4 regions of the Glutamicibacter sp. 0426 genome follow, and region 1 is predicted to be linked to each of the others. Evidence: riboswitches for the same ligand, from Rfam matches in the RefSeq annotation. Region 1 holds a riboswitch; each other region holds the start of a gene.
What was found. Region 1 has a riboswitch for S-adenosylmethionine ahead of BKX98_RS05780 (hypothetical protein). Riboswitches for the same ligand answer to the same signal wherever they lie in the genome.
Positions count from the first base shown of each region.

Region 2: another riboswitch for S-adenosylmethionine. It lies ahead of BKX98_RS11485 (ABC transporter substrate-binding protein); the one in region 1 lies ahead of BKX98_RS05780 (hypothetical protein).
Region 3: another riboswitch for S-adenosylmethionine. It lies ahead of BKX98_RS11470 (methionine ABC transporter ATP-binding protein); the one in region 1 lies ahead of BKX98_RS05780 (hypothetical protein).
Region 4: another riboswitch for S-adenosylmethionine. It lies ahead of BKX98_RS07220 (bifunctional o-acetylhomoserine/o-acetylserine sulfhydrylase); the one in region 1 lies ahead of BKX98_RS05780 (hypothetical protein).

Region 1 covers NZ_MPBI01000002.1:46,798-54,003, forward strand. Annotated here, with positions in the region: gene BKX98_RS05765 (DEAD/DEAH box helicase) at 1-2,925, opposite strand, end outside; gene BKX98_RS05770 (LOG family protein) at 3,012-4,202, shown strand; gene BKX98_RS05775 (VIT1/CCC1 transporter family protein) at 4,268-5,371, opposite strand; gene BKX98_RS05780 (hypothetical protein) at 5,426-5,692, opposite strand; SAM riboswitch class IV at 5,708-5,821, opposite strand; gene BKX98_RS05785 (DinB family protein) at 5,889-6,476, opposite strand; gene BKX98_RS05790 (cupin domain-containing protein) at 6,611-7,177, shown strand.
Region 2 covers NZ_MPBI01000004.1:89,242-96,447, reverse strand. Annotated here, with positions in the region: gene BKX98_RS11505 (acyl-CoA dehydrogenase family protein) at 1-936, opposite strand, end outside; gene BKX98_RS11500 (ABC transporter ATP-binding protein) at 975-2,597, opposite strand; gene BKX98_RS11495 (ABC transporter permease) at 2,626-3,513, opposite strand; gene BKX98_RS11490 (ABC transporter permease) at 3,528-4,484, opposite strand; gene BKX98_RS11485 (ABC transporter substrate-binding protein) at 4,496-6,127, opposite strand; SAM riboswitch class I at 6,252-6,343, opposite strand; gene BKX98_RS11480 (MetQ/NlpA family ABC transporter substrate-binding protein) at 6,638-7,206, opposite strand, start outside.
Region 3 covers NZ_MPBI01000004.1:81,680-88,650, forward strand. Annotated here, with positions in the region: gene BKX98_RS11450 (acyl-CoA dehydrogenase family protein) at 1-531, shown strand, start outside; gene BKX98_RS11455 (LLM class flavin-dependent oxidoreductase) at 590-1,993, shown strand; gene ggt (gamma-glutamyltransferase) at 2,077-3,900, opposite strand; gene BKX98_RS11465 (SDR family oxidoreductase) at 4,117-4,980, opposite strand; SAM riboswitch class I at 5,291-5,382, shown strand; gene BKX98_RS11470 (methionine ABC transporter ATP-binding protein) at 5,475-6,494, shown strand; gene BKX98_RS11475 (methionine ABC transporter permease) at 6,491-6,971, shown strand, end outside.
Region 4 covers NZ_MPBI01000002.1:371,462-378,667, forward strand. Annotated here, with positions in the region: gene hutI (imidazolonepropionase) at 1-1,189, shown strand, start outside; gene BKX98_RS07195 (bifunctional 2-polyprenyl-6-hydroxyphenol methylase/3-demethylubiquinol 3-O-methyltransferase UbiG) at 1,370-1,996, opposite strand; gene tpx (thiol peroxidase) at 2,095-2,592, shown strand; gene BKX98_RS07205 (phosphotransferase family protein) at 2,703-3,548, opposite strand; gene BKX98_RS07210 (CPBP family intramembrane glutamic endopeptidase) at 3,645-4,427, shown strand; gene BKX98_RS07215 (VOC family protein) at 4,525-5,169, opposite strand; SAM riboswitch class IV at 5,342-5,461, shown strand; gene BKX98_RS07220 (bifunctional o-acetylhomoserine/o-acetylserine sulfhydrylase) at 5,554-6,897, shown strand; gene BKX98_RS07225 (homoserine O-acetyltransferase) at 6,900-7,206, shown strand, end outside.

The DNA of each region.
Region 1 (7,206 bases):
GAACTGGCTGAAGATCAGCGCGCGGTGGCCTTCGCCCACCACGTCATCGAGCTGGTCGAAGAGAGCTTCCAGCTTCGAGCCGGGGATATCCGACAGTTCCGGATCCACCAGGGACGGCTCAAGGGCCAGCATGCGCAGGTGCGTCAGCGACTGGAAAATGGTGAAGCGGTTGCGATCCAGGTCCTCCACCAGGTGCAGGATCTTCTGGCGTTCGCGATTCAAATGCGTGTCGTAGACATGCTGGTGCTCTTCGGACAGGCGCACCAGAATCTGCTGCTCCTGCTTGGCCGGAAGATCCAGCACCACCGATTCCTTCGTGCGGCGCAGCATGAACGGCTTGATCCGGCGCTGTAGCAAGGCGAGGGTTTCCTTGTCGCCCAAGACCTCGATGGGCCGGGCGAACTGGCGATTGAAGCGCGTGGTGTTCAGGAACAACGCCGGAGCAACCAGCGACAGCAAGGCACCGAGCTCGGACAGGTTGTTTTCCATCGGGGTACCGGTGACTGCCAACTTGAAATTGGTCTGCAGGTTCACCGCGGTCCGGTGGGCCTTGGTGGATTTGTTCTTCACAAACTGCGCCTCGTCGAGGATCAGGCCGGCAAAGCGCTGGGCTTCGTAGATCTCGTCGTTCAGGCGCAGCAGGGTGTAGGTCGTGAGAATGACATCGTAGTCCTGAGCGAGTTCCTGAAGCTGCCGCGGTGACGGCAACGTGCCCTCGACGCTGACGACCCGCAGGGAAGGGGCGAACTTGTTGATTTCCATTTCCCAGTTGGACACCACCGAGCTCGGGGCAACCACCAGGAACGGCAGGCGGGTACGCTGGGCCGCCGGCAATTGGGCGCAGGCCTCGGGATCCGCCCAGAGCTTATGGGCATGGAGCATCAGCGCAATCGTCTGCAGGGTCTTGCCCAAGCCCATGTCATCGGCGAGGATGCCGCCGAAGCCGCCCTCGTACAGGCGGGAGAGCCAGTGGAACCCCTCCACCTGGTAGGGACGCAATTGGGCATCCAGCGTGTTCGGAACCTGGGCATGGTGGGCCTCGGCGACCTTGAGCAGCGAACGCATGCGTGCGATGAACAGGTCAGCGCCGTCGATGCCTTCAGCCATCTCGTCCAGTTCTTCGAACATCGAGATCTGGAAGACCGTCAGCTTCAGGTCTCCCTCCTTCGGCTTGTCGTTCATCGCCTGGGCTTCGTCAACCAGCGCCTTCAGCTTGGCGAACATCGGGTGGTTCAGCGAGAACCAGGTGTTGTCCGGCAGGCGGAGCTTCATCTGGCCATTGCTCATGGCCTCGACAATCTGCGAGAAGGGAACCTCATGGTCGCCTACGGTGATCAGCAAGCCGAGATCAAGCCAGTCGGTCCGTTCATGATTCACGGCATTGATCTTCAGCTGGGGGAGTTCACGCAGCTGGCGGAAGGTCGGCCGGGTGCCCTGCTCGACGAGCTGGACCTCCGGAAGGCGCTCCAGCGCGGGCAGGATCTCGGTGACGAAATCAATGGTGTCATCGCGTGCGTAGAACTTCGGCGACAGGTTGGGGTTGCCGGCTTCCTCATGCTCCAGGAACACCACATGCACGGCGGCCTGGAGCAGTTCCTCGGCCTCCACGTCGTACACTTCCTGGTCGCTGGGGATCCCCGGGTAACGGATCTGGAAGTCCAGCGCGGCGGTATCGTTCGGTTCCTTGTTCTCGTTGAATTCGCGCTTGTAGACCACGGTGGCGTGCACATAGGGAGGTTTCAGATCCGGCAGGACCAGCTCGTCGCTGACGCTGCGCAGCTCGAAACGGCGAGCCAGGCGAGGGTAGGAGGATTCGAAGAAGTCGTTGATCTCCGGTGCGGGCACGGTGACCGGGCGGCGGTCGATATACCAGCGGCGGTGCGCGTCGGGAACCGGCTCGGTGCTTGGAGCCAGCCAGATTTCATCGGGCTGGGCCATTTGCGCATAGAAACCATGCTCGGCGATGACACCGCTGGGCGCCTCCGGATCAAGCACGAGATCCTGCCCGGCGATGTGCAGGACGCCGTCCAGCTGCAGCTGCTGCTCATCCAGGGAGGCCTGCATGCTGAAGCTGGCCGGATCAACGATCCGCACGCGCTGCTCGGAACGGGTGGTGATCAGCGCAATGCCCAGCTCGCCAGCCTGTTCGAGCAGCGGCCAGAGAAGCTCGGAAGCGTACTCGTCCAGGAACAGCCAGTCTTCGTCCACCTTGAACTGCAACTGGCTGTCGCTGCGGGCCATGGAGGCGAAGCGGGTGAACCAGTGGTGCTGTGCACGCAGCAGGTTCCAGCCGTAGGTCTTGAAGCCCAGGGTGGTCCAGCGCAGCTGGCCGCGCACCCAGCGGCCTTCAGCATTGCGGACCATGGGGCGCACGCCCAAGCGGAAGCGCTTGTTGCGGGTCGGGTGCGGGATGGTCCCGGTCGGCATCCACTGCTGCTGCTGGGTGGCGTCCTTCGAATCGAAGAGCAGGAACTGCAGCGCCATCGGCACCACCGGATCGTGCTGCGAACCGAGCAGCCCGTCGGCCGGGCCCGGCTCGGACTCCTCGAACCATGAATCGATTTGCTTTGACCACACGGTGTCCGGCTTCTCTTCATGGACCGGCAGCGGGCGAGGCTGGGAGGCGATCTTATTGGAGGTAATGGCCAAAGCCGCGATATGAGAGCAGATGCCTGGTGCGTCGCAGGTGCACTCGCAGGATTCGATCTTCCACTCGCCACCCTCCAAGCGGACCTGGATCATCGGAGAGTATTCTTCGCCGGAATCGGTGACTGTGCCCTCGATCTGCCCGGTGCTTTCATCGAATTCCACGTCAACCACGGAATTTGCTTCTGCGGCCAGGTTCTTTCCATAGAAGAAAGGAACGTTGCCCAGAAAAGCCAGTAAATGGCGGGCGTCAATGGTTGGTGGAACAGATTCAGTCATCCTCTCATCGTTTCACGTTCCGGGCCGTCGCGAAAGTTGAAGGGCCCTTCTGTGAATAATCACTATCCATGACGTAGCGTTGACGCATGTCCCACGTGTGGCCCTACCTTCCAGCCCGAGCAGTGAACATCACCTCGCTCGTCGAATTCGACCGTCTCGCCGCTGAAGCGCTGGTTTCCCACCATGCCCACGGAAAAGGCTGGCGCGTGCACCGCGTGGATCTGCGCGAGCGGGATACCGTGCTGAAATCGCTGGATCTTTCCGAAGCGCTGTTCATCGATTGCCAGTTTTCCGCCCAAGGCCAGCAGATCGTGCAGGCGACGGGCGGGCTGTGCATGAACTCGGGGGCGCAGCTGCCGTTCGAGACCGGCGCCCGCGGCTTGTACACGGCAGAAGAGCTGTATTCGGGGATCTGGACGCAGACCTACCAGCAGGTGCCCGATGCCAAAATATACGCGTACTCCCAGCAGCATGCGGCGGCGAATGCCGACAGCGATCACAGTGCGCTGGCCCGGACCCTGCACGATCACCACATTGGCCAGGCGCTGGTCTCTCAGGTGTATGAGGGAACGTTCAAGGACACTCCGATCATCGGGGTGATGGGCGGGCATGCGATGAACCGGGGCACCACGCAGTACGCGCAGGCCTTGGAGCTCGGGCGCATGATTACCCGTGCTGGCTACGCGGTGGCCACCGGGGGAGGACCGGGAGCCATGGAAGCGGCCAATGCCGGTGCGTGGCTGGCCGACTACGGGGCAGATGATATTGCGACGGCCTTGCAGATGCTCGCCGAAGCGCCTGATGCGATCCATCAGCGCACCGGCTGGGCGAGAACCGCCCTGATGGTGAAGGAGCGTTTCCCCAGCCAGCGGCAGTCGCTGGGCGTGCCGACCTGGTTCTACGGCCATGAGCCGCCGAATCTGTTTGCCACCCAGATCGCCAAGTTCTTCACCAATTCCATTCGCGAGGCGATCCTGCTGGAGCAGTCCAACGGCGGGCTGGTCGTGCTGCCCGGGGCTGCCGGCACGGTCCAGGAAATCTTCCAGGATGCCTGCGAGAACTACTACGCCACCGGTGCCCGCGTGGTGCCAATGGTGCTGGTCGGCCGCGACTACTGGAGAAATGACCTTCCGGCGTGGCCGCTGCTCCAGGCCCTGGCCAAGGAACGCGTGATGGAGCAGAAGATCGCCCTGGTGGACACCGCCGAGGAAGCACTGGCGTTCATCCAGTCCATGGAAACCCTGCGGCGGCGCACCCGGCCGGCAAAGGACAACTAGTCCGGGGCATCGAAAATGCCGGGACAGCCGAAGCTGTCCCGGCATTTTCGATGCCAAGCGGAGTATTAGCTGACGCTGACGTCGAAGATCAGGCCCAGGCAGTAGGTGACGGCCGCCGCGCCCCAGCCGATGGCCAGCTGGCGCAAGCCGCGCTTGAACGGGGAGGCTCCGGAGAGCAGGCCCACGATGCCGCCGGTGATCATCAGGGCGATGCCCACCAGCACCACCGACACGATGATCGCGGCCAGGCCGGAGAGGCCGAAGATGTAGGGCAAGATCGGCACCACCGCGCCGGAAGCGAAGAGCAGGAATGAGGTGGTGGCCGCCCCGGTGGCCGAGCCCAGCTCCTGGTGCTCCTTCTCGAGCTCCTCGCCGCGGCCTTCCGGGTTCAGCGAGAAATCAGGGTTGCAGTCGCAGGTGAACAGGCCCATGCGTTCGGCGGCCCGGTGCTCGGCGTCCTCGTCGCTCATGCCGCGGGCCTTGTAGATCAGCACCAGCTCGTTGGCGTCCAGATCCAGGTTCGGGGCTGCGGCCAGCGTGACCTGGGTAGGCCGCGAGGCGGTCAGCAGCTCGCGCTGGGAACGCACCGAAACGTATTCGCCGGCCGCCATGGACAGCGCTCCGGCCAGCAAGCCGGCAATGCCGGAGAACAGCACGAAGGCCGAAGAAACGCCGGTGGCGCCGATGCCCATGATCAATGCCAGGTTGGATACCAGCCCGTCGTTGGCGCCGAAGACCGCGGCGCGGAAGTTGCCCGACAGCCGTGCGCGTCCTGCCGTGGCTAGGGCCCGGACGACTTCCTCGTGGACCTGCTCGTCGGCAGCCATCTGCGCGGTGGCGTCCTTGTCATGGCGGTAGGGGGAGCTGCTTTCGGAGCGCTGGGCCATGGCCAGCACGAACACCGACCCGAAGTGCAGGGCGAGGAAGCGCAGCATGGTGCGGCGCAGCGAGGGGCGGACTTCCTTGGCATGCTCGCCGAGCATCGTGCGCCAGTGGGATTCGTGGCGCGCTTCGGCTTCGGCCAGGCCCAGCAGGATTTGCCGTTCCTGCCCGGACTTCTTTTCCGCCAGGGCGCGGTAGATGGCGCCCTCCGCGACTTCATCGGCGAGATACTTGCGCCATCGCTGGATCTGCGCTTTGGTTGGTTCGGCGACTGGGTGCTGTGGCATCTCGAAAAGGCTCTCCTGGAACGTGGGGTTTCCCATGGAAACCCGTGGATCGGCTCAGCTTTCCACTTTAGCCAGCGCCCCTGAACTTGGGAATTTGGCAAGGCTAAATGCATGGCGCCTGCCGGCCGGATTCCCGGCCGCCGGCACCACCAGCAGCAATTCTGAGGTGTCCGGGTCGAAGGCCGGACGGCGGGAGCAGCGCGCGATGAGGCGTTCGAGCTGGAGCGGGTCCGCAACGTAGCGGGTGCACCAGCGGCCCTCGGCGGTGAACTGCACCTGGCCGGTCTGGCGGTCGATGATGGGAAGAATCGGGATAGCCATGGATATCAACTCTCTGGCGAGCTCTTGCCCGTGCACCAGTTGATGCGCGGACCGCTTCTTCATCCGAACCACCCATGAACTTGGGGTTGGTGCGCGGCCAGTCGGAGCTTGGCGCCGCGTCTCGTGAAGCAACAATTCCGAGCGTACCGCCGCATGCGGCGCCAGATGAAGCCGTACTGCGTAATATGACTTCCGGTCAGTTCTCCGGGGCCAGGGAATCGGCCAGCTGTTGCAGCTTCTGGCGGTGTTCAGCCCACTGCGCCGTGGTGTAGCCGGGCAGCAAATCCAGCGTCGCGGTCCAGCCGGCACGGCCGTCGAGCTGCTCGCGGATGATATCCAGCTGCCCTGCATGCCGGGAGGTCTCGGCCAAGGCATGGATGAGCAGATGATCCAAGGTGGTATGCCCGGCCGGCCCCCACCACGGGACGTGCACTGCAGAATCCAGGGCCAAGGCGGCGATGCCTTCGTCCGCGAAGGCGATGGCCTTGCGGTACAGGCCGATCAGCTGCTGCCCGTCCATGTCCGCGGGCGGAAGGAAATCAGCGTCGGGATCATGAGGCGAGATGAACTCGCGGACATAGGCGTCGTTGGCCTCGCGCTGCAGGCAGGTGCCGAAATACTCGTATTCGTTGATCACCAGATGGTGCAGCACGCCCAGGATATGGGTGCCGGTAGGGGTGAGCGGGGTGCGGGCCAGCTGCTCGGCCAGGCCCTCGGCCTTGAAGATCGCATTCTCGCGTGCCTCGCCCAGATACCCGCAGAGCCTGTCCTTGGTGCTGTCCATGGACAGAGTCTAGTGGCCGTGGTGAGCCCGTGCTAGGGCATCGCGTGTTTACCATTGGTAAACTTGCCTGCAGACCGTGAAAACCCAGCGCTTGCGGCTGCAGCTGCCGCCCACGACGTCGATGGAGCCAAACGATGAAAACCCTGCCCGTTGAACCAACCGGTGCTGCTATCAACATCGGTGCGCGGCTGCGCGGGGTGCGGCAGACCCAGCGCATGACCATTGACCAGGTCGCCGAGCTCTCCGGGTTGACCAAGGGCTTCCTCTCGCGTGTGGAGCGCGACCTGACCAGCCCATCGGTGGCGACGCTGCTGCGCTTGTGCGAGGTGCTGGGCATCGAGGTCGGCACGCTTTTCGAGGTTCCGGAAACGAAGCTGGTGCGCCTGGACCAGGCACCGCGGGTTTCACTGGGTGGCGATGGGATCACCGAGCAGCTGGTGACGCCACGCAGCGAAAAGCGGCTGCAGATGATCCGCGCCGAGATTGCGCCGAGGGGCACTGGCGAAGCGGAACTGTATTCGATGGATTGCGAGCTGGAAGTGCTGCACGTGATCGCCGGAGAATTCATCCTGATCCTGCCCGACCAGCGGCTGGAGCTTCAAGCGGGCGACACCGTAACCTTCCCGGGGCGCGAGCCGCATAGCTGGGAGAACCCTTCCGATGAGCCCGCCGTGGTGACCTGGACGCTGATCCTCTCCTGAGTCCGGCCCCTGCGCCCGCTGCCGCGGCA
Region 2 (7,206 bases), on a different contig from region 1:
GTCAAGGTCGCGGGCCGCCGACACCACAATTGATTCTGCGGCGAATACGTTCGAGGCAAGGCGTCCTACAAGCTCTTGGATCTGCGGGTCCTCCTTGAACAGCGCGCCGGAGCCGGTGTTGAAGGTGCGGGTGCGGGTCGCCACGATTCGGGCGGCTTCGTTCCGGGCTGCTTTGCCGATGCCAACCAGTACCGAGAGCAGGCAGAGCTGGAAGAACGCCGGCTCCAGGGTGGAAGCCACCTTGCGCTGGATGATGTTCTGCTCGTCAACCGCGACGTCGGTGAAGATCGCGGTGCCGGTGCCGGTCAGCGGCTGGCCGAATCCGTCCCAGTCGTCCAGGATTTCGACGCCTTTGGCGTGGCGTTCGACTACCGCGTACTGCCGCCCCTCAACGCCTTCGGTGGTGGCCATGACGACAACCCAGTCCGCGAAGATCGATCCGGTGGTGTAGTACTTCTCGCCGCGCAGCACCCACCCGGCGTCCGTCTTGACGAGTTTGGTGTTGGTGCTGCCCAGGGCGTTGCCGCCGCGCTCGGTGGCGGCATTGCCGAAGATCTCCCCCGCGAGCACCCGCGGGAACCAGCGGTCCTGGAACTCCTGCGGCTGCAGGGCAATGGTTTCCACGAACGAGAAGTGGCTGCGCAGCAAGTGGGCTACGTTGGAGTCGGCTGCCGCCAGCTCGATAAGCAGGCGGAACAGGTGCTCATGGCTAATCGGCGAACCGCCGTGGCTGGCTGGCACACGCAAGGTGGTGAATCCTGCGTCCTTGAGCCACTGCACCTGCTCGAAAGGCAAGATGCGCTGCTGCTCACGTTCGGTAGCGCCCTGCGCGATACGGGCAAATACCTGGCTGAAGTGTGCCAAAAGTTCTTGGTAAGCGGCTTCGGTGTGCTGCTGAGCGGAAGGACGGAATGTTGCCAAGGCTTCAGTGCTCATGGATGCTCCTTGTAGATTTTGGAATTGGTGTGAAATGGCTAGGCGGTACGCGTATCGGCCAATTCGCGAAGTACCTTGCCGGGATTCGCCGCAAGCAGGCTTCTGGTGTACTCATGCTGGGGATTGGAATAGATTTCATCGACGGTTCCCGACTCGACAATTTGCCCATGGCACATCACGCCAACGCGGTGGCTGATCCGTTCCACCACATGCAGATCATGGGAAATGAACAGGTAGGTCAGTTGTTCTTCGCGCTGCAACTGGTCGAGCAACTCAAGTATTTGTTCCTGGGTGAGTACATCAAGTGCGCTCAATGCTTCATCGAGGACGAGAATTTTGGCACCGCTTGCCAGAGCCCGGGCAATGGCGACGCGTTGGCGTTGTCCCCCGGAAAGCTCTCCTGGGCGTCTTCCGACCAGCTGTTCTGGCAGGTTCACCTGATCCATCAACTGCGCTACTCGCTGGGCACGCCAAGCGGAATCACCCAGACGGTAGTTGACCATTGGTTCAGCGATGATCGAGCCGATCGACTGTCGCGGGTCCAGGGCAGAGTCGGGGTTCTGATAGACCAGTTGCGCGTCCCTCCACAGGTCATAGCGCTGCTTGCCGCTGATGTTGGCAACTTCTCTGCCGTTGACCAGCACCGATCCTTCGGTGGCTGGATGCATTCCCATGATGATTTTTGCTGTTGTGGATTTTCCGGAACCGGACTCGCCTACCAGCGAGAACGTGGTGCCTCGCTGCACTTCGAAACTGACGTCGGAAAGAACCTGGTGCTCGTTGCGGCCTTTGCCGAAGACCTTGCCGAGTCCCTCCACTGTGATCGCGATGTCGTCTGAGGTTGAAGGTTGCTGCCGGTCCTGATGCGCATAGGCCTGGTCGAGCAGTGCCTTGGTGTACGGTTCAGTGCTCTGTGCAACCAGCGCCGGAACGCTGCGATCTTCGAGGAGCCTCCCCGAATTCATGACCAGTACCCGGTCTGCGATGTCAGTCGCAACAGCCAGATCGTGAGTTACGAAGAGTACAGTGGTTCCCTTCTTCCGAGCCAGCGAAACGAAAACTTCCAAAACTGTGCGCTGGACGGTGACGTCCAAGGCGCTGGTGGGTTCATCCGCAATGAGCAGTTGAGGATTCAACGCGAAGGCGATGGCAATCAATACACGTTGCTTCAGCCCGCCAGAAAGCTCGTGCGGAAATTGATCCAGCCGGCTTTCCGCCCGGTCGATGCCAACGCTCTGCATCAGTTCGATTGCCTTAGAGCGCCACTGGGCCTTTGGAACTGAGCGTGACGGATGCAAACGGAATACTTCGATGATCTGGGAGCCAATGGTCTTCACGGGATCCAGCGAGGCGCCCGGATCCTGCGGGACTAAGCCGATTCCGGCACCACGAATGGCACGCCAGTCGGACAAAGAAAGATTGGTGACTTCAGTACCGCCGAAACGCACGCTTCCCTGGACCTCCGTCCCCTGTGGCAATAGGCCAATCAGGGTCTTGGTCAGCGTTGATTTGCCCGAGCCGGATTCACCGACAATGGCAACGATTTGTCCCGCTGGAATTTCCAAGTTGATGCTGTCAGCAGCTACGGTGCCTTGGGCATACTGGACTGTTAAGTCCTCTATGCGGATCACCGCAGAAGAAGCGTTGCTGGTTGCGTTCATGGTCTTGTCCGTTCATCGAAGTGTAGAGCTAGAAGCGGAATGCCTTGTTGATGGCACGTCCCAGTACGGCTGTCAGCATGACCGCCGACACGATGACCAATCCCGGCAATGTCGTCAGCCACCAAGCCACCGAAAGGTACTGGCGGCCTTCGGAAATCAGCAGTCCCCATTCAGGGGTTGGCGGTGGCGACCCGAAGCCGAGGAACCCTAAACCGGAGATCGCAAGAATTGCAGCACCCAGATCCACAGCTAGCAAGGACAGCACCGGACCGACGATATGCGGGATGATGTGCCGACGCAGCACCGTGAAGTACTTCCCGCCACTCATTAACGCTGCCTGCACGAAATCTCGAGAGCGGACCCTCAGCACCTCTGTGCGCACGAGGCGTGCGAATGCCGCGATAGAGGCGATGCCTACACCCAGGCCCAAGGACAGCGGTCCAGGTTCAGTCGCGGTGACCAGAATCAGCGCAATGAGGAAGGCCGGAACTGCCAGGACAATATCGACAAATCGCATTGCCACGGTATCTGCGAAACGTCCAGCAGTGCCCGCCAGCAGACCGAGGATCGAGCCGACAACGCTTCCAACCAAGCACGCCAGGCCCGCGGTCAGCAGGGTCTGGCGCGTTCCGTAGACAACTCGGCTGTAGATGTCACGCCCCAGATGGTCGGTTCCGAACAGGTGTTCCGCGGATGGCGCTAGCAGCTTGTCAGCCGGCACACCAGTAATCGGGTCGTGGCCCGTAAAGAGCGATGGAAGAAAAGCCCACGCCACAAATACGGCCAGCGGAATGAGAACCCACCAAGCGGCAAACCAGCGTGCTGCTGGATTTCCTATTTTGCTTGCAGTCTTGGTTGAAGCTAGCGGCTGGTCAGCAGTGTCCACCGATCCAACGTGTTCGGTTATGAGACTCATTAGTCCTACTTTCCTTACGCAACGAGCGAGCGGGTTGCGCCGCTTGTTGACGTGACGATGCGTGGATCGAGCTGCGGGTGGATGAGATCAACGAGCAAGTTGACTGCGGTGAAAACGACTGCGGTCAGCAGCACCAATCCCTGGACCAGTGGAATGTCCTGCGCCGTCACTGACTGCAAGATCAGCTGGCCTAATCCCGCGCGGGAAAACACGGTCTCGGTGATGACGGAACCAGCGAGCAAGGCACCAATGGTGATACCGGCAATGGATAGCGCGGCCGGGGCCGCGTTCTTCAAGGTGTGCCTGTAGAAGATCCATGCTTCGCTTGCGCCTTTGGCGCGCAAAACTTCAATAAACGGTTGCCTATTCACTTCCTGCACGCTCTTGATCAGGACCTGGGCAATCGGAGCGCTCAGGTGCACGGCCAGCACGAAGATTGGCACCGCCAACGACATGAACGATCCATCCGGGAACAGCGACATCACGCCGAGCTGCACGGCCAACAGCTGCAAGAGCAGCAGACCCAACCAGAAAACAGGTATCGAAACCATCAAAGGTGGCAGGTTCAGCAGCGCCTTGCGCAACTTCCCGCCTCTGGCCAGGCTCGCAGCCGACGCGATAATCAGGGCGAATACCACTGAAAGAACGAATGCACTGCCAGCCAGAATCAAGGTTGATCCAGCGACTTCCCCGATGCGCGTTGCCACTTCCGAACCATTGGATAACGAATATCCAAGATCCCCGCGAAGCAGCCCGAGCAACTGCGAGAAGTACTGCACGAAGAGCGGCTGGTCGTATCCGTAGTATGCCTTCATCTGGGCAATGGTGGCCGGATCCGCCGCCGAGTCAGTGCTCAGGAAGATCGTGACCGGGTCATTCGGCAAGGATTGCACGGCAATGAAAACCGCTGTGTAGGCAAGCCAGATGACCAGAAGCGCCTGTCCCAGTCGTTTTACGATGTAAGTGCCCATGGATTTGGTTCCTAGCCTTCGCTCTTCCAAGCACCTTGGAAGATGGGCGCGGTACCGGAAGTGAACTCGACGTTCGCCGAGCTATTGGCGCCATAGACCTGGACTTCGTCCCAAAGAACCAGCGTCAGGGCCTTGTCCAGCACCAGGGCACGCTGTTCTTCTTCGACCAGTTTCAGGTGTTCCTCATCGGTGGTCGCCGACTGCTCTTTGGTGAAAAGCTTGTTCAGTTCAGGATCAGCGCGAAGGGTCTGGTTGTTGTTCGCAGGTGCATAGACCGGGCCCAGTCCGCCGTACGCAAACTGGCGAGTTCCGAAGAACTCCACCTTGTCGTCGACAAGTGCGTTGGTCAGGAAAGTATTGTCCGCCGCGCGGTTGATCAGCTGGACGCCGATCTCGCGCCATTGCTGCTCAATCAGTTCGAACGCTGGCTTGATGACTACGGAGTTATTGGAGGTGGAAACCGTGACTTCCAACTTTTTCCCGTCCTTCTCCCGAATGCCATCTGCGCCCGGCTTCCATCCGGCCTCGTCCAATAACTGCTTGGCCTTTTCCGGGTTATAAGCCAATTCTGCTGACAGGTCTACAAACCCTGGTGCCTTGTGGTTGAGGATCGATCCCGAAATGACATAGCTATCCGAGAGAACGGTGTCTTTGATGGCCTGGCGGTCGATTGCAACCTGCAGTGCCTGGCGGACTTTGACGTCTTCCAGCTTTCCCGAGCCAATGCGCACGGCCGCGTGGTTGGTGGTCAGGTCCACCCCTTCGGCGGCATAAACCTTGCCGCCGCTGGAGGCCAGCACCTGTTCGTCTACCGGCTGCAATCCTCGGACGAGATCCACCTGCCCGGACTGGGCGGCGCCGGCACGGCTAGCGACCTCTGGAAGGTACTTGATAACCAGGGTATCCAGGTAGGCATCGCCCTGGTTCGGGGCAGTTTCTGGCGCCCAGGCGTAGTCATCCCGGCTGCTGAAAACGACTTCTTCATCAGGCTTTTCCGATTCGAAGACGAATGGGCCGGAACCAACTATCTTGGAGATCGAAGACTGCGCGGCATTGTCCAGTTCAAGGGTCTTCGGGGACACCAAACCAGCAGTTACGGAGGAAGTCGACCTGAGGAAATTGGCATCTGGTCGCTTGAGCGTTACCTTGACCTTGTTGCCCCCTACGACTTCTGCCGACTTATAGGCGGCAAAATCAACGTTTGGCGCAATCTGGGCAGACTTGATTCCCTTTCCAAGGGCGTCCAGGTTCAGCTTCACAGCCTCAGCATCCAGCTTGGAGCCGTCTGAGAAAGTGACACCGTCGCGAATGGTGAAAGTGAACTCCGTCTGGTCCTCATTGGCTTCGAACTCGCTGGCGATCCAGCCAACCAGTTTGCCGGCTTCCACGTCATAGTAGGTCAGGCGATCAAGCACTGAGTTCAGAACATTCGCCTTCTCATAGAAGCGTGCTGCCTGAGTCTGCCAATTGTTGATAGGGGTGACTTCAGCGAAGGTGAAGGTGCCACCTTCAACCGGCGTCCCTGGATCGGCTACCGCCTGCGCTGCGCCCGTCTTATTGGCGTTGCCGCCGCACGCGGTGAGCGATAAGCCCAGAACGGCAAGAATCGCAGTGGTCTTCAGTCCAAAATGTGCTGTACGCATGATTTCAAATGTCCTCTCGGTTGGTGACCCGAGGATTACGCCTAGATTCCCTGTACGTTCTGCCATGATTCGTGGGACTACTCTTGGCGAGTTTCTCCCGGCAGACTGTCGTGAAAATTAGCAATCTCCATCGGTCCCGGCCTTAGCACCGCTCCCGTTCACGGGTGGTTGCTGCGACTTCAACGAGCCAGGTCTCTCGGTCGCTCTGGATGGGGTGTCCGGCTGTACCGACCGAACAATTCAAGTCTGCAACCCGTGAATTCAGCAGACAAGCGTTACGTAAGACAGGGGTCATGAAGTCACACAACGCATTCTGAAATGCCCGATGTTCGTCATATTGGGCGTAATGCTCTGTCACAAGTCCAAGGATTAAGCACCTTGACAGGAAATCCTTGACGCTGCTGGCCTCGGCGGAGACAATGCGTCATCAGGAGCGCGAAGCGGCCCGGCTCCTGTCGGTGCCGGGCCGCTTCGCGCACGCCGATCCGTACGGCGCAATGGGGGTTGCCGTCAGGAACCGGAGACCGGGGTGAGCACTCCCTGGACCAGCGGATCCTCGGTCGTGGCCAGGTACTCCTGCAGCCGCGGATCGGAAAATGCTTCCACCAGCTTCTGCGCATCGGCGCTCTTGGCATACTCCGCGCCCATGATCAGGCGGGAGGCAAAGGTCTTGGGCGGCTCGGGGAACAAGATCCCCTGGTCGCGGTCGACCTTGCCCGCATCGAACTGGGAGACGTAGCCGATCGCCACGCCGACGTCGTCGAGCATGCGCGGCATCGCCAGCAGGTCGGCTTCCTTCAATTCGAAGCCCCGGGGGTTATCGATGACATCGGAGATCTTCGCGGTGCGCGGTTCGATGTCAGGGTCCAGGCCGAGAAGGCCCTCGCGTTGCAGCAGCCACAGCGCCTGGCCCTGGTTGGCCACATCGTTGGGCAGCAGCAGCGAGGCGCCGCGCGGGATGTCCTCGACCGAGTCGTAATGGTTCGAGTAGAGCCCGAAACCCCACTGGAAGAGCTCCACCGTGGGTTCCAGCTCGACTCCGGCAGCCTCGGCGGACTGCTCCATGTACCACTGGTGCT
Region 3 (6,971 bases), on a different contig from region 1:
GAAGCGGCGATCTTCCAGCTGGTGCTCATGTCCGTGCAGGCAGGCATCGCCCGCGCCGCGCTGAACGACCTGCGCAGCGCCGTGCAGGCACGCACCCGCATCTTCACCACCGGAACCGGGGTGCCGGTGTACCAGGAACCCCAGGTCCTGCAGCTGGTGGGCGAGGTGTCCGCGGAGTCCTTCGCCGCTGACTCGGTGGTGATCGGCGCGGTGCTCGAAGTCGAGGCGGCCCTGGGCGATCCGGGACTGAACGACGAGGAACGCTATGCGGTCTGCGAGCTGGCCGCCAACCGTGCCCAAACCGTGGTGCAGCCGCTGGCCATCGGGGTGACCAGCAAGCTCTTCGACGGGCTGGGTGCCTCGTCCACCAGAAGCGGCTGCAACCTTGACCGGCACTGGCGCAATGCGCGCACCATCGCCACGCACAACCCGGCGATCTACAAGGCGCGCATCGTCGGGGACTACGAGATCAACGGAGTCCAGCCGCAGCGGCTGTCCGTCACCGGCGAAGATTCGACCCAGCGGGCCTGAGCGCCCGCGACGCAAACCAGATACTTTCCATGAACATCGACCTAATGGGGGCAAAGACATGAGCGAGAACAAGCGCGAGATCCTATTCAACGCATTCGACATGAACTGCGTGGTGCACCAGTCGCCGGGCCTGTGGCGCCACCCGCAGGACAAAGCCGCCGACTACAAGACCATCGGCTACTGGACCCACCTGGCCAAGGTGCTGGAAGAGGGCAAGTTCGACGGGTTGTTCCTGGCCGATGTGCTGGGCACCTACGACGTGTTCAACGACAGCAACGAGTCCCCGCTGCGCACCGGCGCCCAGGCCCCGGTCAACGACCCGTTCATGCTGGTCTCCGCGATGGCAGCGGTCACCGAGAACCTGGGCTTCGGTGTCACCGCCGGCACCGCCTACGAGCACCCGTACCCGTTCGCCCGCCGCCTGGCCACCCTGGACCACCTGACCAACGGCCGCGTGGGCTGGAACGTGGTCACCGGCTACCTGCCCTCCGCCGCGCGCAACATGGGCCAGGACGACCAGATGGAGCACGACGAGCGCTACAACCACGCGGACGAGTACCTTGAGGTCGTCTACAAGCTGCTCGAAGGCTCCTGGGAGGAGGACGCGGTGCAGGCCGACAAGGCCAGCGGCATCTACACCGACCCTGCCAAGGTGCACCCGATCGAGCACGAGGGCAAGTACTTCAAGGTGCCCGGCATCGCCATCACCGAACCGAGCACCCAGCGTACCCCGGTGATCTACCAGGCCGGCGCCTCCTCGCGCGGCATGAAGTTCGCCGCGGAAAACGCGGAAGCGGTCTTCGTGACCAGCCCTACCCGCGAAATGCTCAAGGCCACCGTTACCAAGATCCGCGACGCGGCGCAGGCCGCTGGCCGCGACCGCCACGACATCAAGATCTTCGCGATGCAGACCATCATCACCGGCGAGGACTCGGCCGCCGCGCAGGCGAAGTTCGAGGACTACAAGTCCTACGCCGACATCGAGGGCGCCCAGGTGCTGATCTCCGGATGGATGGGCGTTGACCTGTCCACGTACGGCCCGGACGACGTCATCGGAGCCAACGTGAAGTCCAACGCCATCCAGTCCACGGTCGAAACCTTCCAGAAGGCCAGCGGCGACGAGGGCAAGCCGTGGACCATCCGCCAGCTGGCCGAATGGGTGGGCGTGGGCGGCTTCGGCCCGATCACCGTCGGATCCGGCGCCGAGGTCGCCGAGAAGCTCATCGACTGGGTGGACTACACCGACGTGGACGGCTTCAACCTGGCCTACGCAATCACCCCGGGCACCTTCGAGGACGTCGTGAAGTACGTGGTTCCCGAGCTGCAAGCGCGCGGCGCATACAAGACCGAGTACGCCAAGGGCTCGCTGCGCAACAAGCTGTTCGGCGAGGGGGACCGCGTGAAGGGCACCCACCGCGCAGCCCAGTACAAGGTCGCCAACCGGCTGGCCGCCCAGGCCTGAGCGGCTGGCCAGCTCGCGCAATAGGCGGCGGCCTGCGGCAACTTCGCAAGAATGTTGCCGCAGGCCGCCGTTTTTCTGCACGCCTACTCGGTTGGCTCCAGCACCATGGCCGAACCGCCGCCGCGCCTGGTGGGCTCGGCCGCCGCGGTGAGCGTGCCATCGGCTGCGATTTCCACCGCTTCAACGGCACCGATTTCAGCCTGCGGGGTGAAGGAATCGCCAGCAGGCGTGAGCTTGTGGCCAAAGGCCTCAAGCGCAGGGCCATAGGATTCGATGAACTCGGGTTCGGCGGTGACCGCGGCCGTATTGCGCTGAGATGCCCGCGGCGCGGCGATGGCTTCGCTGATGCTCATGCCCAAGTCGATGCGGTTCACCAGGGTCTGCAGCACCGTGGTGATGATGGTTGAACCGCCCGGGGAACCGATGGCCAGCACCGGTTCGCCCTCCTGCAGGACAATGGTGGGCGCCATCGAGGAGCGCGGGCGCTTGCCAGGCTCGATACGGTTCGGATCCTGCGGATCGTAGACCGTGGAGAAATCGGTCAGCTCATTGTTCAGCAGGAATCCGCGGCCGGGAACCACCATGCCCGAGCCGCCGGTCTGCTCGATGGTCAACGTGTAGGAAACGACGTTGCCCCAGCGATCCACCACCGACAGGTGGGTGGTGGAGATGTTTTCCGTGTCCCGCTCTTCAACCGGCTCGCTGGTGGCAGCAGGGCACTGGCCATCATGGTTCTCGATATCGCCCGGAGCGACCGGCTTGGCCGCGGCCTGGTCCGGATTGATGGCGCACGCCCGATCCGCACCGAACAGCTTATCGGTCAGGGTCTGGGTCGGAACATCGGCGAAAGCCGGGTCGCCGACGAACTTGCCGCGATCAGCGTAGGCAAGAGCAGTTGCCTCGAAATAATGGTGCAACGCATCGGCTTCGTCCATGGCCGCCACGTCGAACTGGCCCAGGATGTTCAGCGATTCGCCGATGGTGGTTCCTCCGCTGGAAGATGGAGCCATGCCGAAGACATCGTAGCCCCGGTAATCCACTTGCGTGGGTTCCTGCTCAACCACTTTGTAGCCGGCCAGATCGGCGGTGGACAACTGCCCCGCGGGAACCGGGAGGGTGGTGTCTTCGCTCTTTGGCGGTGCCTGCACCGTGTGGGCGATCTCGGCGGCCAAGTCGCCTGCATAGAACCCGTCGAGGCCTTGCTTGGCCAGCATCCGGTAGGTGTCCGCCAGATCCGGATTCTTGAAGATGGTCCCGACTTGGGGAGCATCCCCGCCGGGCAAGAACAATTCGCTCGTGGCAGGGAACGCGGCGAACCGTTCCTTGTTGTCCAAGGTCTGCTCGCGGAACGTCTCATCAATGGCAAAGCCGCGGGAAGCGATTTTGGTTGCCGGCCGCAGGACCTGCTTCAGGTTCTGCGAACCCCAATTGTCCAGGGCGCGTTGCCATGTGGCCAAGGTTCCGGGCACGCCGACTGCCACGCCGCTGGTAACCAGTTCCGGGGTGAAGTTGTACGGTTCGCCGGTTTCAGGATCGATGAATGCATCTTTGGCAATGCCTGCCGGGGCGGTTTCGCGACCATCGATCGTGCTGACCTTTCCCGATTGCGCATCGTAGTAGAGGAAGTATCCGCCACCGCCAATGCCGGCGCTGTAGGGTTCGGTGACGCCGAGTGCCGCCGCGGTGGCCACGGCCGCATCCACGGCGTTGCCTCCCTTGCGCAGGACTTCGATGCCGGCGGCGGTGGCCTCCGGGTCCACCGAAGACACCGCGCCTCCGGTTCCAATGGCAGTCGGGACTTTTTCGGTGTGGCGTGGATCCGCGCTCGCCGGGACAGCCGAGAAAGCTCCCAGGCCCAAGGCGATGGCTGCAGCGCAGGCAACTGGCCTCAAACGTGCTCGTGGCATACTTTGATCTCCTCTTCAGGTGGGGATGAAGTATGCGCAAATTTACGGGAGCGGAACCTCCCAGCGAGCTTGTGACACGCAGCACAATCTATCTGGGCGTTAAATTGCACCCTTGTCGCGCGAATATTCGCGGTTGAGAAGCTTAAATGCTGCAGGGCAGGCACCGCGGCAGCGACTGCCGCGAGTGCCTGCCCGCTGGACCCTCGATGATCGGTGCTACTTGTCCAGGTTGTCCTTGATGACCTTGCCCAAGGACGCTGGAGCGCGGCCGATCAGCTTGGCCAGGTCACCGGTGCTAACCTCCAGTGCTCCTTCGCGAATGCGCACGTCGGTATCGACGAGGATGTGCGCGAAGGGTCCTGGGACTCCGGCATCAGCGTAGATCTTTTCCAGCTGCTCGGGATCCACTTCCTGGTAGGCGACGTCCTGGCCAGCGGCGGCGCCGACAGCGCCAGCAAGCTGGTTGAGGGTGAATGGCTTGTCGCTGCCCAACTCGTAGATCTTGCCGTTCTGCTCTTCATCGGACAGCAGCACCGCGGCGGCTGCCTCCGCGAAATCGGCCCGGGCGGCAGCGCTGATCTTGCCCTCGCCCGCGGCACCGAGGATTACGCCGCTATTGAGGTAGCCCATGAGCTGGTCGGTGTAGTTCTCGATGTACCAGCCGTTGCGCAGCAGCACGTACCCGATGCCGGATCCGGCCAGCAATCGCTCGGTGGCGATGTGCTCCTCGGCGAGCTCCATGCCGCCGGTCATCGCGTTGGCAATGGACGTGTAGGCGATCAGCGAGACGTCCACCTGCTTGGCGGCGTTGATGATGTTCTCATGCTGGGCAACGCGCTGGCCCACTTCGCTGGAGGAGATCAGCAGCAGCTTGTCGACGCCTTCAAGCGCAGAAACCAGATCTGGCTGGACGTTGTAATCGGCAACGCGGGTTTCCAAGCCCTTGCCTGCCAGCGGGGCCAGCTTTTCCTCCGAACGGCCGATGGCAATCAGCTGCGCGGGATCGGCCCCGCGCTCCAGCAGCGCATCGATGACGAGTCCTCCGAGTTGTCCGGTGGCTCCGGTAATTGCGATCTTCATGGCAGTCCTTTCAAAAGCAGTCGGTGATTCCAACCGTAGGCCGGCATCGAGTATTCCCGATGCCGGGCCGGGCCGCGGCATCAGCGGCCGGCGGTTGCCGGGGAAGGCTCCGGCCGAGCGCAAATCCGCCGGAGCACTTCCGACTTGGAAGGTCATATGAACGGCAATGAGACGAATCATGACGCCGAAGATGATGCCGACGGCCCGCAGTGCCGGATCGGAAATGACGTGATGTCGCAGTGTTGCGCAACTCTTGGCTTGGTCCGGCCAGGAAACGCATGCTGGGAACACCTGGCCTCCAAGGCCGGGCAACCCATCCAGAGCGACCGAGAGACCTGGCTCGTTGACGTCGCAGCAACCACCCGAACCACGGGACGGTGCTACCGCCAGGACCGATGGAGCAGTGGCTGCCACCGGGCCACGCCTGGCTACGAGCCGGCACAGCCTCGGCCCTGGGCAGTCCTTCCCGGTGCAACATCCAAGGAGCACGCAGCATGATCGAGATCAAGGACCTGCACAAGCACTATGACACCGCTCAGGGGCGCATCGAGGTGCTCAAGGGGATCGACCTGTCGGTGCCGGAAGGCTCGATCACCGCAGTAGTCGGCCCTTCCGGGGCAGGCAAATCGACCCTGTCCCATTGCATCTCGCTGCTGGAGAAGCCCAGCAGCGGGCAGATCCTCGTTGACGGCAAGGATCTCGGCGCGCTCTCTGGCAGGGCCTTGCGCGCTGAACGCCGCGCCATCGGCACGATCTTCCAGAACTCGGCCCTGCTGAGCCGGCTGAGCGTCGCCGAGAACGTGGCCCTTCCGCTGCGGAACCTCGGGGTGGTCCACCACGAAATGCAGCAGCGGGTGGCCCAGCTGCTGGACCGGGTCGGGCTGCTGGAGAAGGCGAACGCCTATCCCGGGCAGCTCTCCGGCGGCCAGCGGCAGCGCGTCGGCATCGCCCGGGCCCTGGCCCTGCGGCCACGGCTGCTGCTCTCCGACGAAGCCACCTCGGGCCTGGATCCCGAATCCACGCACCAGGTGCTGGGGCTGCTGGATTCGCTGCGCAGCGATCTGGGCTTGTCCATCATCCTGATCACCCATGAGATGGATGTGGTGCGGCATGTGGCCGACGAGGTCGCCCAGCTGGCCGGCGGGCGCATTGCCGAGCACGGAGCCCTGCATGAGCTGGTGGCCTCCCCAGGCTCGGCGACCGGGGAGAAGCTGCTGCCGCTGCGGGCCGAGGACCTGCCGGCAGGCTTCGACTATGCCGTGACGGTGGCCTACCGCAAAGACCGGGTCGATCCCGGCTGGATCTCCCGGCTGGGCATCGAGCACGGGATCGCGGTGGCCCTGCTTGGCGGTGCCGTCGAGGCGCACCACGAGGGGACCTTGGGCCGCGTGCGCTTGGGCGTGCGGGGCACGAGCCCTCAGGACCTGGTCCGGTTGCTGGACGGGTGGGGCCTGCAGGCCGACCCGGGCAGCCTGGTCCGCAACAATCGCGAACTGGTGGAGGCCAACGCATGAGAATCCCCTTTGAAAGCGCAGCGGTGGGCACCGACACTCCGTGGCAGCAATTGCCCGAGTTGATGCTGCCGGCCTACGGCCAGACCTGGGCCATGGTCGGAATCGTCATGGCCCTGGTCATCAGCCTCGGAGGACTGATGGGCATCGCGCTGTACAACACCGATCGACAGGGGCTCTTCCCGCGGGCGCGCCTGCATGCGGTGCTCAGCTGGATCGCCAACATGGGACGCTCCCTGCCGTTCCTGGTGCTGATGGCAGCGATCATCCCCTTCACCAAATGGGTCACCGGCACCACCATCGGCATTGCCGCGGCTGCCGTGCCCATGACCATTGCCGGCATCCCGTTCTTCGCCCGGCTGGTGCAGAACGCGCTGAACGACCTGCCGAGGCACAACCTGGCCGTAGGGCTGGTGACCGGCGGTTCGGCCGCGCAGATCATCGGCACCACCCAGATCCGCGAGGCGCTGCCGGCCCTGG
Region 4 (7,206 bases), 320 kb from region 1:
GTTGCTTACCAACATCGGACAGCTGACGACGGTTGACGCGAAAGGCAGCGTGCTGGAAGACGCCGCGGTGCTAATCGAAGATGGCCTGGTTGCATGGGCCGGCCACATGGCGCAGGCACCAGCAACGGCGCACGAGATCGATTTGGGCGGCCGTGCGGTGCTGCCCGGCTGGGTTGATACCCACAGCCATCTGATTTTCGGCGGCGACCGCGCCGAAGAATTCGTGGCCCGCATGGCAGGCCAGACCTACGCCGCCGGAGGCATCGCGGTCACCACCTCGGCCACCGGGCAGCTCTCCGACACGGAGCTGGCCGGCGTTGTGGCCGAACGCCGCCGTGAAGCCCTGGCCATGGGCACCACCTGGATGGAAACCAAGACCGGCTACGGGTTGACACTGGAAGAAGAGACCCGGCATTCCGTGCTCGGCAAGCCGCTGGTGGATTCACTGACCTTCCTTGGCGCCCACCTGGTTCCGGCTGGTTGGGATGCCGAGGCCTATACGGATTTGGTCACCGGACCGATGCTTGATGCGGTGGCAGGCAACGTCGACTTCGTCGACGTCTTCTGCGAACGCGGTGCATTCACCGAGGATCAATCGCGCCGGGTTCTGGAAGCCGCGCAGCGCAAAGGGCTGGCGACCAAGGTCCATGGAAACCAGTTGGGCCCCGGCCCGGGAGTGAAGCTGGCCGTAGAATTCGGCAGCCATTCGGTAGACCACGTGAATTACCTGGATGAAGGGGACTACAAGGCGCTCGCCGACAGCTGGGCCGGTTGGGATGCCTCGGCGCGTTCGGGCAAGCCGGGCACGGTAGCTACCTGCTTGCCCGCCTGCGACCTGTCCACCCGGCAGCCGCTTGCACCGGGCCGCGAACTGCTTGATGCAGGCGTGCGAATCGCGCTGGCGAGCAACTGCAATCCGGGGACTAGCTACACGAGCAACATGAACTTCTGCGTTGCTACGGCGGTGCTCCAGATGAACCTGTCCCTGGCTGAAGCCATCGAGGCGGCAACCTACGGAGGGGCGCTTGCACTCGGGGTTGCCGATCAGGTGGGATCCATCGAGGTCGGCAAGCGCGCAGATCTGCATGTGCTTGACGCTCCGGTTGCGGCGCATCTGGCGTACCGCCCCGGAATGAACCTGACGCATAGTGTGTATCGTGCGGGCGAACTCGTTGATCGACTTACGTGATTCCTCGGAAGCTGTTCTTCCAAAGGAGACATGATCCGGCCACCGGTGGGATAGAGCGATCATCTCGATTTTTAAAGTAGTTGGCTACGAAGTACCGTTCGATTTCAGGAAACGATTTCCGGAGTTGCAGAGCTTGTGCCCAATCCGGTAGCGGCTAGAGTTTCGAAGGGAATTACGACATTAGGAAGGCAAGACGAATATTCCGTCAGGCATCCCGAACCCGGACCGTTGCGCAGTCCGCGCATACACGCTCACGGACCACAGAGAGTCTGAACCGTAGGGGCCTAAATGCCAGTCCGCAAATCGGTGTACGAGCTTCAGCGAGGTTCCTTTGAGAATATCGGTCTGGTCCGTGGGGCCGCCATGGGCGTTGCTGGTGGTCCCAACGATGAGTACTCCATTTGAACGGATCACCCGATCGGCAAAATCGAATACGCTTCGCAGTTCGCCACGTGAAATGAAGGCAGGCACATTTCCGGTCATCAATATGGCGTCGTACTGTTCCGGCAGCGAATGCTCGTTGAGTGCACCCAAGCTCAGCTGGTCGGCTGATAACTGTCTGAACCAGCTTCCATCGAATAGGTCTTTTGCTACATCCAGAACTTGGGGCGTTGGATCTACGCCATAGGCATCATGTCCGCAGCGACGCAACGCATTGACGGTATTGCCAATCCCGCAACCGATATCGAGAATTCGTGAATTACGAGGAGAGAGCATGTCCGCGAAACGGGCAACTACGTCCAGATCAATCCCGTCCATTGTTTGAGCACGCATTTTCGCCGCGTATGAATCGTAGTTGGGGCCCATATCCACAGTTTTGCATGGATACAGGATCTGAACGACTTGTTTGCGCTAGTAGGCTGAAAATATAGCTCCGAATTAGGCATTCATGATAGACAAGACCTATGGCTAATACTGCTTTTAAGGGAACCCCTGTACAGACTATTGGTGATCTGCCAGCCGTTGGCTCGCAGGCTCCAGCTTTCACTCTCACCGACACCGGCCTTGCAGATGTCACCAGCGAATCGCTGGCTGGCCGTCGCGTTGTCCTGAACATTTTCCCGTCGGTTGATACCGGCGTTTGCGCTGCCAGCGTGCGTCGCTTCAACGAACTGGCTGCCGGCCTGGAGAACACCACCGTCGTGTGTGTTTCTGCTGACCTGCCATTCGCACTGGGCCGCTTCTGCGGTGCCGAAGGCATCGAGAATGTTACCGCTGGTTCGGTCTTCCGTTCCGACTTCGGTTCGGACTACGGAGTCACCCAGGTCGATGGACCACTGGCTGGCCTGCTGGCCCGTTCGGTTGTTGTGCTGGATGAGGACGGGAAGGTTGTTTACAACCAGATCGTCCCGGAGATCACCACCGAGCCTGACTACGATGCAGCTATCGCAGCCCTGAGCTAAGCAAGCATTGCACCCGATACGGTGAATGAGAGCCCGCCTGACAACATTCAGGCGGGCTTTCTTTACGCTCCAGATGGCTTGCTCATCGGCGGGTCAGGCCAAATTGCTTCCTATCCATTGATTGATTGCGCTGCAGTGAGGATGCGCGGACCAATCTTGCGCATGAGCTTGCCCATCTTCGGGTTGTCCGAGCGCGAGAGCGTATCCGATAACCGTTCAAGGCTCATGAGACCCAACCAGATTTTGGCCCGGTGCGCTTCCTCAGAGTTGGGAGCAATCAAATCCACCATTTCCAAACCATGCCACAGGCTCAGGTACGCGGTGTTCAAGGCAGGGTCCCACGCTGCTGCGAGGTCCCAATCCAAGATGCCAATCAGCTTCTCGTCAATCCAGTGCATGTTGTGGCCAGCCAAATCACCATGCACCAGTCCCGCTGGAACCTGCGCCAGAATATCGAGCTGATCCCAAAGTGCGGTTGCAGGAGCTCGAAGTTCCTCGGGCAGCGCATCGAAGCATTGCTGCTGCCGGGCTTGGGTCCATTCGCCACGGAATGAAAACGGTTTGGCCAGATGAGCGCTGATCTGTTCCAGCGGCACCTCGGCCAATTCCTTCACCAGCTGGCCCAGCACCTTTGGATCCCCGTAATGAGGCTCATGCGCGCTTCCGGGGATGAAGGACATGGCAACTGAGCTGAGCCCGTCGACATGCAGGATCTCGGAGACCGCCACCGCGATCTGATAGTTGAGCTGGCTTTCCAGCAAAGACAGCAGCTCGACGGTTCGCGGCATCTGTTCGGTCGCCGCTGGCGTGCGCGCCATGCGAATCACCGCCTGCGGATTGCCAATGACCACCTTGTGGAATTGTCCGCCTTCATTCACGGCCGCATCTTCCCACGAAAGATCGGGGCAGAGCTGGCGGGCGATTTGCAGTTCTCCACTCGTGGCAGGACGACTCATTCGTACCCTTCTCGTTCAGCTCGCTGGTGGTCTCACCTTCAGGCTATCGTAGGTTTGCCACGTGGCTACTCAGTACGCGCACAGCCAGATCGGCCTATGATCGAGAACGTGAACGCTGAACAAATTGAGCCGACGGCAACCCGCAGAACCCTCAGGTTCGAGATCATTTTGGTTCTCGCCCTGTCCTTGGGGCAGAGCGCGGTCTACTCGCTGCTGAGCTTTGCGGATAAAGTCACCAGGGCACCGTTGCGTGATCAGACGACATCGCTGAACAACCCGCTGAGCACACGCGAGTTCTTTGATTTCACCTACCAGCTTCTGGACATTGTCTTCGCGCTGGTGCCCGTGGTGCTGGCACTCTATCTGATGAAGCGCACGACCGGCCGAACCATCCGTGACATCGGCTTCGACATGCGACGTCCGGGCAAGGACACGATGCTCGGGGCGGGGCTGTTCCTGGCCATGGGCGTGGGGACGCTGGGCGTCTATGCTGCCGGACGGGCACTGGGCGTCACCACAGCACTGTCAGCAGCCAATCTCGGTGATTATTGGTGGAGCGTCCCCGTGCTGCTGCTGTCGGCTGTACGCCATGCAGTGCTCGAAGAAGTGCTGATGCTCGGCTTCCTGTTCACCTATGCCAAGAAGCTGAAGCTGGGACTGTGGAGCACCATTATCGGTTCTGCAGTGCTCCGCGGCAGCTACCACCTCTACCAGGGCGTGGGGCCGATGATCGGTAATATGCTCATGGGCATCGTCTTCGGCTGGGTGTACCAGAAGTACGGCCGGGTGATGCCGCTGGTCATCGCCCACTTCCTGCTCGATGCTATCGGCTTCGTCGGCTACGGGCTGATTGGGCCTGCCATCGGAATCGGCCAGTAGTGCCCGAAGGCCTGCGCCAGCGACGGAAACGCCATTAACGAAAAAGGTAGGTGGGGACGCCATTGTCCCCGCCTACCTGCGTTCGTTTCCGAGTTTCCTACAGCACCACGGTGCCGGACTCGGTTTCAAAGGTTACCGACATGATGCCCGGAGTGCCATTCGGCGCTTCATATTGCATGGTGACGGCGCCCAAATTGACGTTCTGCGGCTGGCCCAGCCAATCCAGCACCCGATCGCGTGAGCCGGCGATGGAGATCTGGCTGATCTCGCCGACAGGCTCCAGCGCCTTGGACGGATGCAACGGCTCGGAGCCTTCATCCCAGGAAATCAGGTACGGGACCTGCGGATCAGCGATCAGGCCCTTGATGCCGATTTGCTGCCAGGTAAGTTCGCGGCCATCCGGGAACTTGCGGTTCCCCGGCACGGACTTGCGGCCCAAGCGGTCTTCGGCACTGGATAGATCCTCCACCGAGACGCACCATCCCATCCATCCGCCGCCGAGCTCCGAGCGGGCGCGCACGGCCTGGCCGAAGGGAGCCTTGTCGCTGGCCGGGTGGTTCAGGACTTCAACCACTTCCAGGTACTGGCCATGCTTGAGCGGGAAGATGACATTGCGTGTTCCGAATCGTGGATGCACGCCGCCCTTGACGAATTCCAGTCCCAGGGACTCGGAGATTCTTTCAGCGGTTGGCAGCAGCCCGTCCGGGCCGCAAGCATAACTTACGTGATCTAGCCTCATCATGTGCCCATCATGGCAACATGTGATGCGAGTCTCTACTTAGGCTCCCCTAAGTGGGCTGATGTTATCGAATACTCTGCGGAAAATCTGCGGAATTCGCGAAATATGACCGATTGAGTCCAATCCTGGTCCACTGCGTTGCAAAGATCTTCGGTTTTCGGGCAAACTGATAGCAGGTCATGAGTTCCAGTAACAAGCCCCGGCTTACTGGGCGGCAACCCTCCAACCGCGGTGGGGTGCCCCGGGTGAAGACCTGGCCCTTGAATGCACAAGGCATCAAGGACAAGCGCGGGTTACCCCCTGGAAGTCGTTTCGATACGGTGCTTCCTGTCGGTGTCTTTTCAGCGGCGTACCCCCATAGTCATGAAACGCTATTTGGAGGAAACCATGAGCAACAACTGGTCATTTGAAACCCGTCAGATCCATTCCGGCCAGACCCCGGATCCGACGACCGGAGCGCGAGCTCTCCCGATTTTCCAAACTACTTCCTTTGTCTTCCCGAGCGCCGAGAGTGCCGCTGCCCGTTTCGCGTTGCAGGAACTGGAACCGATCTACACCCGTATCGGCAACCCGACCACCGACGCCGTGGAAACCCGCATCGCTGATCTGGAAGGCGGCGTTGGCGCGCTGTTGCTGTCCTCGGGACAGGCCGCCACCACCTTCGCCATCCTGAACCTGGCCGAAGCCGGCGACCATCTGGTAGCCAGCCCGAGCCTGTACGGCGGAACCCAGAACCTGCTCAAGCACACACTCAAGCGCTTGGGCATCGAAGTCAGCTTCGTCTCCGACCCGGACAACCTGGACGAATGGCGTGCCGCGGTGCGCCCGAACACCAAGGCCTTCTTCGGCGAAAGCATCTCCAATCCTCGGCAGGACGTGCTGGATATCGAGGGCATCTCGGAGATCGCCCACGAAGCCGGCGTGCCGCTGCTGGTGGACAACACCCTGGCCACGCCATACCTGATCCGCCCCATCGAGTGGGGCGCCGATATCGTGATCCATTCGGCCACCAAGTTCCTTGGCGGCCACGGCAATGCCATCGCCGGGGTCATCGTGGACTCGGGCAACTTCGACTTCGCCAAGGACGCCGAACGCTTCCCGGGATTCAACACCCCGGACGAGTCCTACAACGGCCTGGTCTTCGCCCGCGACCTGGGCATCAACGGCATCCTCGGCGCGAATCTGGCCTACATCCTCAAGGCACGCGTGCAGCTGCTGCGCGATCTGGGTTCATCAGTGGCGCCGTTCAATGCGTTCTTGATCGCCCAAGGCCTGGAAACCCTGTCGCTGCGCATTGAGCGCCACGGCCAGAACGCAGTGGAAGTTGCCAACTGGCTCGAAGCCCGCGAGGAAGTGCAGAAGGTCGCCTACGCCGGCCTGCAGTCCTCTCCGTGGCATGAGCGCGCGCAGAAGTACAGCGATCACGGCGCTGGCTCGATCATCGCCTTCGAGCTGGAGGGCGGCGCGGAAGCCGGACAGGCTTTCGTGGACGCACTGGTCTTGCACTCCAACGTCGCGAACATCGGCGACGTGCGCTCGCTGGTCATCCATCCGGCCTCCACCACCCACGCCCAGCTCTCCGAAGCGGAGCAGATTGCCGCCGGTGTGAGCCCGGGACTGGTGCGGCTGAGCGTCGGGCTGGAAAACATCAAGGACATCCTGGCCGATCTTGAGCTGGGCTTCGAAGCTGTTGCGGCCCTTGAAAACAAGGAATTGCAGGAAACCCTCTAGGCATGCCATCCATTGTGACTACTGAAGATACTCTGCGCGCCGAAGAGCTCGCTGGCGGACAAGACGGCATTTTGCGCCGTAGTTCCGTGGGGGAGTACCACTTTGAATTCGGTGGATACCTTCCCGACGTGGTGCTGGCCTACGAGACGTGGGGGAAGCTAGCAGCTGATGGCTCCAACGCGGTGCTGGTGATGCATGCACTCACCGGTGACGCCCACGTCGCGCAAGGCGATTCGCACAGCGCCGGCTGGTGGGAAGGCTTCGTTGGCCCCGGCGCCACGGTTGACACCAATGAGTACTTTGTCGTGT